2 regions of the Streptomyces sp. NBC_00464 genome follow, and region 1 is predicted to be linked to the other one. Evidence: riboswitches for the same ligand, from Rfam matches in the RefSeq annotation. Region 1 holds a riboswitch; the other holds the start of a gene.

Region 1 (5,281 bases):
CCGCGAGGCTGCCGTCCGGCAGCAGAACCGCCACCTCGTTTCCGTGCACAGGGATACCGACGGACGGGATGTCGGCGTCGAGAACCAGATGCCGGTACGCCTCGTCGGACAGGTCCGTCGGCATGGTCACGGAGAAGTTCGTCGTCTCCGTCAGGCCGTATCCCTGTATCACGCGCGCGCCGATCCGGTCGTGCACGGCGCGGGCGGTCATCGTCGACAACGGTGCCGCAGCCGAGACGAAGTAGCCGAAATTCCCGGGCAGTTCGCGGCGGCGCCAGGTCTCGGTCAAGGCGTCCAGAAGGCTGGGGACGACGCTGGCCACCCTCGGCCGGTACGTGGTCAGCAGCTCGGGACAGCCGAACGGCTCCCAAGCCGTGATGGCGACGGCGTTGGCGTGGGTCTCGGCCACCAGCTTGGACGCTGCGCGAGGTAGGAGCAAGACAGCAACGAGGCCCGAGGAGTTGAATCACCGAAAGGCGCGCGGGACACACCCCGCCCCGGGCGATACTCAGGCCGGAATGGATCAGTGGAGTTGTCATGGAGACCAGAGAGACAGTCAGGGCCGTTTTGCTGGACAGCGCTGATCGGCTTCTCATGTTCAGACTGGTGGACTCTGAGGGTGTACCAAGATGGACATGTCCAGGCGGTGGCCTCAAAGAAGGCGAGGGGTTGGACGAAGCTGTTCGAAGAGAGCTTCGGGAAGAAACCGGCTTGGTCGCCGTTCAGGTGGGACCGCTGGTGTGGGTGGGTACGCCTTGGATCACGCATCGACGTGGATACGCACAACTAGTCAAACAGTCCTACGTGCTCGTGCGCACGATTTCGACGCAGGTTGACCATCGCAGCCTCCAGGACCACGAGCGCAAGTCCATTAAGGGGTACAGGTGGTGGAGTCTCTCCGAGCTCAAGGCAACACCTGAGCGGCTCCTTCCGGACGACGACCTGGTTCCGCAACTGGAGTCGATCCTGAAGTACGGCCCCCCGCCCAAACCGGTAACCGTTTCCGGGTAGGCAAAGGTTCATGTGGCAACGGGGCGATAGATCCGCCGCTCTCCGGCGACATATCCGGTGCTCTCCGGCGCCCGGGCAAGGACCCTCGTTCACCGCCGACCGTCGCGGGCGCCGTATACGTACCGCATGTGGCGCTGGGAGCGCGCGTAGCCCTCATCCGGAAGAACCTTTCCACAAACGAGCTCGAAAGAGTCGTCATGGCCGAGGGAGCGACTCGGTTGAGCTCGCAGACCTTGCAACGAGGGGCATCGCTCCTCGCACCCTCCATTGACGTGGCGGCCCTCGTGGACAAGGTGCGTCTTGGAGTGCACGTACATCGGGCCGTACTCGCCGATCGGTGGTACGGCCCGCGTCGCACACAGCTGCGCAGCGGTTCGAGGGCGCGTGGTCCGGCGGTTTCGCTCGGGAGCGCAGAGAGCAGAGCGAGAGCAGATGTCGACGGACGCGCCCCGCCGGCGCTCTGGTCCTGTCTGTTCATCGCACCCCGGCCGGCCGTTCACGGCTCCCCCATCACAATCTTCTGTACGTCCTGTACATTTCTCACAGAAGCGTGCGCGGGACGCCTTCCGGGCCTCCGCGCGCCCCGGAGGAGAGGCCACGCCATGCACCGCCCTGCCGCCCGCCATGTACTTCCCGAGTTCACCGAGCGCACGTCCCAGGGGACCCGGACGCTCGACCCGTACTCCAAACTGCTGGCCGAACGGGTCGTGTTCCTCGGCACCCCCGTCGACGACACCGCGGCCGGCGACCTGGTCGCACAGCTCATGTACCTGGAGCACGACGCGCCGGACCGGGCCATCTCGCTCTACATCAACTCCCCCGGCGGCACGTTCGGCGCCATGACCGCCGTCTACGACACGATGATGTTCCTCACCTGCGAGGTGGAGACCTTCTGTCTCGGCCAGGCAGGGGCCGGCGCGGCCGTGCTGCTCGCGGCAGGCGCTCCGGGCAGGCGGCACGCTCTGCCGGGTGCCCGTGTGGTCGTGCAGCAGCCCGAACTCGCCGAGCCGGTGCAGGGACAGCCCTCCGACCTGGAGATCGAGGCACGGGAAGTGGCCCGTATGCGCGAAACGCTGACCGGCATTCTGGCCCGTCACACCGGCCGCCCCGCCACGCAGATCACCGCCGACACCGAACGCGATCTCATCCTCGACGCCGAGGGCGCCAAGGACTACGGGCTGGTCGACCACATCATCCGCAACCGCTCACTGTCGCTGCCTCCGCACCCGGCACGGTGAATCCCCGATGCCGTCACCGGAGTTCCCGCCACTGCCCGCCCTGACCCGCGCGGAGGGCGAGTTCATCGACCGTTACCTGCAAGTCCTCGACCAGGTGGGCCGGATCAATCCGGCCCACGGCGGCGACACCTACGGCGCGCTGCGCGCCGCCCAGGCACTGGCTTCGTTCGCGGCCGCTCTGCGGGACGCACTCGCCGTGATGCACGAGCGGGGCGAATCCCGGATCCACGCGGCCACGTTGACCCGGGCGCTACGCGTACTGGATGGCGAACGACGCTCCGGGCGGGTCACCATCCCGCCCGCCCCGCCGAGTTGATCAGCCCTCCGGCTCGACACGCCCGACGCGTCGACCGAATTTTCTCGCTCGTTCGGCGTAGACGTTACTTCGCACGAGGGACAACTCGATTTGCGCAATCGAGGTGGACGATGGGTGAAATCTCCCGTTCCGCCGCTGGTACGGCACTGGCCGGCGAGCGCCGGGAGTTTCCCGTAATGACACCTGTCCACCCGAACGGGTCAGTCGTGATGAGCCTCACATATCGCCGTTTCGCCTCGGAAATCCGGCACTCGGTGAGTCAAGATCCCTGGGACGACAAGCCCCCGCCACCGCGGCGGGGCGGTCCGGGCGGACGCCGAGTCCTGCCGCCGTCCGGATGCCTGGTCGACAGGAGTGGATCGGCAGGAGTGGAGGACCCGAGCACAACGGGCCGACCGGATTCCGGTCGACCCTCGGGGTGAAGCCGCATCTGCGGCCGGGCAACTTCGCCAGCCCGAACCCGACAGGTCATCCTTCACAGGCGGCTGACGAAGGGTTGCGCATGACTGCGCAGGTTCATGTCCCGTCTCTGCTCGCCCGGGCCACGACGGCCTCGGCCATGACTCTCGCCGCTGTCGGCGGCACGTTGTTCGTTCCCGGCGCCGTGACCGATGCCCAGGCCGCGACACATTCGATGAAGGCGCTCAACATCGCCGCCTCCAAGAAGGGGGCGCCCTACCGGTGGGGCGCGGCCGGGCCCAGCCGTTTCGACTGTTCCGGGCTGACGCTCTACTCGTTCAAGAAGGCGGGCAAGAAGCTCCCGCGCACGGCCCAGCAGCAGTACAACAAGACCCGCCACATCTCGTCCTCCAGCCGGCAGCGCGGCGATCTGGTCTTCTTCCATTCCGGCCGCAGCATCTACCACGTGGGCATCTACGCGGGCAGCGGCAAGATCTGGCACTCGCCCAAGACCGGGGCCGTGGTCCGCCTGGAGAAGATCTGGACGAAGAGCGTCTACTACGGCCGGGTCCGCTGAGGCCCCACCCCGGTCCGCGGCCGACGGGTCCGCCGAGGCCTCTCCCTCGTCCCTGCCCGCGCTCCCGCCTCAGTGCAGCAGCGGACCGGTCACCAGGACCAGCCCCAGTGCGGTGAGTGCCGCGCCGCTGCCGCCCTCGATCGCCCGGGCGGTACGCGGCCGGCGCAGCCACCGGCCCAGGCGGTCCACCAGGAGCGCCACGGCCGGGAACCAGATCAGCGCCAGCACCACGACGATCGCGGCCAGCAGCAGCGTTCTGGGCAGCGGCGCCGCCCCGGTGGGCACGAACTGCGGCAGAAGGCTGAGGAAGAGCACGGGCGCCTTGGGATTCAGCGCATTGGTGAGGAAGCCCTGGCGCAGAGCGCGCCCGGTGCCCCTCGCGGCCCGCGCGCCGCCCTCCTCGCCCGGCCCGGCCTCCGGTCCCGGCCGTATGCGGTGCCGGGCCGCGTACAGGGCGCTGATGCCCAGGTAGAGGACGTATGCGCCGCCCAGGAGCTGGACGGTCCGGAACAGCACGGGCACCGCCACCAGCACGGCCGCCAGACCGGCGACGGCAAGAGCGGTGTGGACGAGGAGGCCCCCGGCAACCCCCAATGCCGTCGCGACCCCCGCCGCACGCGAGGCGAGGGCGTTGCGTACGACGACGGTGAAGTCCGCGCCGGGCAGCGCGACCATTGCGGCGGCGACCCCGACGAAGGCAGTGAGCTGTGCGTCCATGGCTCCACCCTGGACCCCCGGAGCCTTTAGCATGTACTTGCAATCTTCTGGGTCTGCCAAAAGGAATGCTTAATGTACGACCCCACACGGCTCGCGGCGCTCGTGGCGGTCGCCGAGGCCGGCTCGATCACCCGGGCCGCCGCCCGCCTGGGGTACACCGCCCCCGCGCTCTCCCAGCAGCTCGCCAAGCTGGAGCGCGAGGCGGGTGCGGCGTTGCTGGTGCGCCACCACCGTGGCGCCCGCCTGACTGCCGCGGGCGAACTGCTTGCCGGGCGCGCCCGGCGGGTCCTCGACGAGATGGACCAGGCCCGCCACGAGCTGGCGCGCCTCGCCGGGCTGTCCGGCGGGCGCCTGCGGGTCGGCACCTTCACCACGGCGGGCGTCCATCTGCTGCCCCCGGTGCTGAGCGCGTTCCGCCGGGCCCACCCGGACGTGGAACTGGTCGTCACCGAATACGAACCACCGGGCGGGGTGGCAGCGGTGGCGGCGGGCGAGGTGGATCTGGCACTGACCCATGCCTATGAGCCGGCTGCCGCGACGGCACTGCCCTCGGGCATCCTGGCCGAGCCGCTCCTGATCGAGGAACTGGTCCTGATCACTGCTGTCGGGCAGGTCCTGGCCGACGGCAGCGGACGGCTCCCGGTCACGGAGCTGGCAGGCCGGCCCCTGATCAGCAGCGCGCCCACCCATCCGCCGCGCCGCGGGGTGGAGAGCGCGCTCGCCGAGGCGGGGGCGTTGCCGGCGGTGGTCTGCGAGTCACCGGGCTATGCGCTGGTGTGTGCTCTGGTCAGCGCGGGCATCGGCATGGCGGTCGTACCCGAGATGGTCGCCGCGATGTCGCCGACGCCGCTGTCCGTGAGGCGGCTGGAGCCGGCCGCGTTTCGCCGGACGATCTCGGTGGTGCACCGCGGTGACCGCACGAGCGCTGCGGCTGCGACGCTGCGGGCTCTGTTGCGCAGCGGATTCGGGCGGGCCGCCGCGCCTCAGTGACCGGAGTGCGCGGCGGGGCAGTCACTGCTGGAC
Region 2 (5,281 bases), 4.3 Mb from region 1:
GTGGCGGAAGCGGCGGCGGTAGTGCTCGGCGACATCGGGGAACGCCTGGAGCAGGTGCACCGTCGTCATGATGATGTCGTCGAAGTCCAGGGCGTTGGCCTCGCGCAGCCGGGACTGGTAGAGCGCGTAGGCCTGGGCGAGGGTCTTCTCGAAGCCGTCGGCGGCCTGTCCGGCGAAGGTCTCCTCGTCGATCAGCTCGTTCTTCAGGTTCGAGACCTTCGCCGTGAACGACTTCGGCGGGAAGCGCTTCGGGTCGAGGTCGAGATCGCGGCAGACCAGGGCCATGAGGCGCTTGGAGTCGGCGGCGTCGTAGATCGAGAACGAGGAGGTGAAGCTGAGCCGCTTCGACTCGCGGCGCAGGATCCGTACGCACGCGCTGTGGAAGGTCATGACCCACATGGCGTTGGCCCGCGGTCCGACGAGCTGCTCGACGCGCTCCTTCATCTCGCCGGCGGCCTTGTTGGTGAAGGTGATCGCCAGGATCTGGCCCGGGTGCACCCCGCGCTCGGCCAGCAGATGGGCGATGCGGTGGGTCAGCACGCGGGTCTTGCCCGAACCGGCACCGGCGACGATGAGCAGCGGGGACCCGGCGTGCACGACGGCTGCGCGCTGCTCGGTGTTCAGCCCGTCGAGCAGCGCGGCGGCGTCGATGACCGGGCGGTGGGCCCCGTCGCGGTAGTACGCGTCGCGGGGCGGCGGGGGCCCGTCGAACACGCCCGCGAAGAGGTCCTCCGGCACCGCTTCGGGTGCGGAGTCCTCGGGGGGCGGCGGGGGCCCTTCCTCCGTGTGCTGGAGGCCGGCCAGGAAACTGTCGTCAAAGAGGCTGCTCATCGCTGTCCGAGTCTAGGGCGCCGCACTGACACTCCGGGCCCGAGTGATGAAGCACGCACCGGCAGGCGGGCACACAGAGCGAGCAGGGGAACGCGCGGCGTGGGGGAAGCCCGGGTCCACCTGCCCCGCAGCACCCCAATTCGCCGAGGTCACGAAAATGTATCGGGCATATCGAACATCAACCTTCACAGCGGCACCATGAGTTGGCTAGCGTGCTCGTTCGGGCGGCCCGTACCCCCAGAGGCGATCCACGCCGAGCGGGCGTCCACGCCGAATCCGGGCTGCCCGTACGGGAGTCCGGAACCGGGGACCCACACGCAGCACCGGGGTGAATCGGTCCGAATCCCCCACCAGGACCGTAGGGCAGCCTTCCGTTCCGCCCGAACCCGACAGCTAACCCGGTAGGCGGTCCACGGAAGGAGATGCCGGCCTTGGCGTCGCATCGCAAACCGCGCACCCGGGTGCGCACTACCGGCCCGGCCGTCGGGATCACGACGGCCGCACTGGCGTCGGTGACCCTGCTGTCCACGCAGAGCGCACTCGCCGCCCCCGCACCCAAGCCGAGCATCGAGGACGTACAGAAGAAGGTCGACGACCTCTACCGGCAGGCCGGCACCGCGACCCAGCAGTACAACCAGGCGAAGGAGGCGACGACCAAGCAGCGCTCCAAGGTGGACACGCTGCTGGACGACGTCGCCCGGCGCACCGAGAAGCTGAACGAGGCCCGCAGGACGCTCGGCACCTACGCCGCCGACCAGTACCGCGGTGGCGCCCTCGCCCCGACCGCCACCTTCTTCCTGGCCGACGACCCGCAGTCGTTCTTCGACCAGACCCATCTCATGGACCGGATGACCTCGCGCCAGACGCAGGCGGTGTCGGACTTCCGTACGCAGCAGGTGAAGGCGTCCAAGCAGCGGGCCGAGGCCGTGGCGGGCCTGGAGACGCTCACCGAGTCGCAGGCGACGCTGCGCACCAGCAAGCAGAACGTCCAGACGAAGCTGTCCGAGGCCCGCAGCCTGCTGTCGAAGCTGACCGCCGAGGAGAAGGCGCGCCTGGCGGAGCTGGAGCGCAAGAAGGAGGCCGAGGCCAAGCGCAAGGCCGCGGAGCTGGCGAAGAAGCAGGCCGCCGCGAAGGCCGAGGCCGACCGCAAGGCCGACGAGGCCGCGGAGGCCGCCAAGGAGGCCGGCACCGGAAGCGGTACGGACACCGGAAGCGGGACCGGTACGGGCACCGGCACCGGCACCGGCACAGGTTCGGGTTCGGACACCGACGCCTCGACCAAGGCCGAGAAGGTCATGGCGTTCGCCAGGGCGCAGCTCGGCAAGCCCTACGTCTGGGGGGCGACCGGCCCGGCCTCGTACGACTGCTCGGGGCTCACCCAGGCGGCCTGGAAGGCGGCCGGCGTCGACATTCCGCGGACCACCTGGGACCAGGTGAACGTCGGCACCCGGGTCGCCACGGCTGATCTGCAGCCCGGGGACCTGGTCTTCTTCTACGACGACATCAGCCACGTCGGCATCTACAAGGGCGACGGCATGATGATCCACGCGCCGAAGCCGGGGGCGAACGTGCGCGAGGAGTCGATCTTCTACATGCCGATCTACGGGAGCGTGCGGCCGGGCTGACCTCTGCTCGCCCCCGTCGCGAAAACGCCGCTGCCCGGACCCCATGGGGTCCGGGCAGCGGCGTGAGCGAGGGCTCAGGTCCAGAGCGTGGCGATGAAGATGTTGACGATCGTCAGTCCGCCGACCGCGGCGAAGAGGCCCTTGTCGACCTTCTCCTCGTCGCGCTTGACGTAGACGAGCCCGAGGATCACGACCAGGATCAGCAGCTTGATGCCGATCTTGACGTTGTTCACGGGGTGGTCGTCGGCCTGGTCGAGCCCGACCAGCGCGATTCCGGTGACCAGCATGGTCAGAGCGCCGTGCAGCATGGCCGGGACGAACCGTGCCGTGCCCGCACTCATCGCCTTCATCTGGGTCAGGAAACCGCCCAGCAGGGAGGCGATGCCGATGATGTGCAGGGCGACGAAGACATCGATGAGTACACGCATGGCTCCGCAGCCTAGCCCCGGCCATATCAGCACTCCACGGCCGGGTGAGGCTTAGTGGCCACTTGACCGCATGATGCACCAATTGCCTGACTCTGGTGCAATTTTTCCGATCGTACGATGGCAACGCAACGCCAAATTAAGACAATAAGCGTCATTACAACCCTTTCCCGTGTCCCGGGTTTAGCGTCCCTGTCCAGGTGACCGGCACACCGCCGACCCGCACCCGGACGACGGTCCCGGTCACCCCGCCGAGGTTCCGGCGGCGGACCGCTCCCCCTGTTGGCGGCCCGTCGCCGGGCCGGGCGGGCCCGTCGGTAGACCCCGGCGGGCCGTCGAAAGGAAGGACGCCCGCCCTCGTGGCAGCGCACCAGAAACCCAAGCAGCGCCCGTACACCGGCTCTGCTGCCCGCACCGCAGCGACGCTCGCCTTCGCCGGGGCCGCGACCGCTGCCGCGTTGCCGGGATCCGCGCACGCCGAACCGGCGCCGACCCCCGCCCAGGTGAGGGCCGAGGTGGACCGGCTGTACCGGGAGGCGGAGGTCGCCACCGAGCAGTACAACGGCGCCAAGGAGAAGGCGACCGCCACCGCCAAGTCGGTGGACGCCCTGCGCGACGAGGCGGCGCGCAGGACCGAGCGGCTCAACACCGCACGCGACGCCCTGGGTTCGTACGCCGCCGCGCAGTACCGTTCCGGCGGCATCGACCCCGCCGTGCAGCTGGCGCTCTCGTCGGACCCCGACCAGTACCTCCGGCGCGCCTCGTACGTGGACCGGGCCGGCGAGCGGCGTGCCACCGAGGTCCGCGCCGTGCAGCGCCAGGTCGCGGACGTGGCCCAGGTACGTGCCGAGGCCGCAGGTCAGCTGGCCGACCTCGCCGCCCGGCAGGCCGCCCTGAAGGAGCACAAGGCGACGGTCCGCACCAAACTCGCCGAGGCTCGGCAGCTGCTGGCCCGCCTCTCCCCCGCCGAGCGCGCCTCCTACGACGCCTCCGAGGGCGGCCGCGGCAGCTCCCACGCCGACCGCAGCGCCCCGCGCGGTACCGCCCAGGCGCCCAACGCCCGCGCCGCCGAGGCGGTCGCCTTCGCGTACACCGCCCTGGGCAAGCCCTACGTCTGGGGCGCCACCGGCCCCTCCTCGTTCGACTGCTCCGGCCTCACCCAGGCCGCCTACCGCTCCGCGGGTGTCTCGCTCCCCCGGACCACGTACACCCAGATCGACGCCGGCCGACGCGTATCGCGCTCCGAACTCGCACCCGGAGACCTGGTGTTCTTCTACTCGGGCATCAGCCATGTCGGCCTCTACATCGGCAACGGCCAGATGATCCACGCCCCGCGCCCCGGGGCCCCGGTCCGCATCGCGCCGATCGACCAGATGCCCTTCGCGGGAGCGACCCGAGTGGCGTAGGCTCCCGCCCTCCGCACCGGAACGGCCCGAAGGACACCCGCACATGCCCATGGACGTCGACGTCCAGCACCATGCCCGTACGCTCACGCTCCGCTCCCCGGACCACGTCCGGGTCGGCCCGTTCGCGATCCGCTACAACCCGAACTGGTCCCTGAAGTACGCCAATTACGCCATCCCGGACCCGGACGCGGAGCCGACGCCCGCCGAACTCGACGCCCTGATCGCGGCCTTCGGGGAGCTGGACCGGATGCCGCGCCTGGAGTTCCTGCCCACCTGGGCGCCGGCGGTCGAACCCGCGCTGCTGGCCGCCGGGTTCACGGTGGAGAACCGCGCCCCGCTGCTGGCCTGCGCCCCGGGCGGTCTGCTGCCGCCGAAGCCGGTCGACGGCCTGGTGATGGCCGAGCCCGCCACGGATGCGGAGTTCGACGCCGCTGCCCTCGTCCAGCACCTGGGCTACGGCGGGACGGGCGAGCCCGAGGCCGGTACGGCCCAGTGGCTGCGCACCGCCGCATCGGACGGCGGGGTCGCCGCCCTCGCCACGGTCGACGGCACCCCGGCGGGCGCGGGCGGCTGCTCGGTGCCGGTCGACGGCCTCAGCGAGCTGGCCGGGCTCGCGGTCTCGGCGGACTTCCGCCGCCGCGGCATCGGGGCCGCCCTCTCCGTCCACCTGACGGAGACCGCGTTCGCGCGGGGCTGCCGGGTGGTCTGGCTGGAGCCGGGCGACGCCGACGTGGAGCGGATCTACGCGTCCATCGGCTACCGCCGGGTCGGCGAGAAGCTGAACATCTCGCTCGACCCCGAACGCGAAGGCGCCTGACTCAGACCAGCCGTCGCGCCGTCGCCCACCGGGTCAGCTCGTGCCGGTTGGAGAGCTGGAGCTTGCGCAGCACGGCGGAGACGTGCGACTCGACCGTCTTCACCGAGATGAACAGCTGCTTGGCGATCTCCTTGTACGCGTATCCGCGGGCGATCAGCCGCAGCACCTCGCGCTCGC

Evidence for each region. Region 1 has a riboswitch for cyclic di-AMP ahead of OG912_RS31665 (C40 family peptidase). Riboswitches for the same ligand answer to the same signal wherever they lie in the genome.
Region 2: linked by a shared signal. The riboswitch ahead of OG912_RS11840 (C40 family peptidase) and the one ahead of OG912_RS31665 (C40 family peptidase) in region 1 are both predicted to bind cyclic di-AMP.

Annotation. Positions count from the first base shown of each region.
Region 1 covers NZ_CP107899.1:7,037,595-7,042,875, reverse strand. The annotation lists partial or broken gene OG912_RS31685 (AMP-binding protein) at 5-322, opposite strand; gene OG912_RS31680 (NUDIX domain-containing protein) at 538-1,011, shown strand; gene OG912_RS31675 (ATP-dependent Clp protease proteolytic subunit) at 1,614-2,249, shown strand; gene OG912_RS31670 (hypothetical protein) at 2,257-2,565, shown strand; cyclic di-AMP (ydaO/yuaA leader) riboswitch at 2,894-3,064, shown strand; gene OG912_RS31665 (C40 family peptidase) at 3,068-3,541, shown strand; gene OG912_RS31660 (LysE family translocator) at 3,611-4,258, opposite strand; gene OG912_RS31655 (LysR family transcriptional regulator) at 4,331-5,248, shown strand; gene OG912_RS31650 (ATP-binding protein) at 5,270-5,281, opposite strand, start outside.
Region 2 covers NZ_CP107899.1:2,727,916-2,733,196, forward strand. The annotation lists gene pcrA (DNA helicase PcrA) at 1-831, opposite strand, end outside; cyclic di-AMP (ydaO/yuaA leader) riboswitch at 1,090-1,255, shown strand; gene OG912_RS11840 (C40 family peptidase) at 1,254-2,456, shown strand; gene OG912_RS11845 (hypothetical protein) at 2,531-2,884, opposite strand; gene OG912_RS11850 (C40 family peptidase) at 3,241-4,287, shown strand; gene OG912_RS11855 (GNAT family N-acetyltransferase) at 4,331-5,104, shown strand; gene OG912_RS11860 (LuxR C-terminal-related transcriptional regulator) at 5,106-5,281, opposite strand, start outside.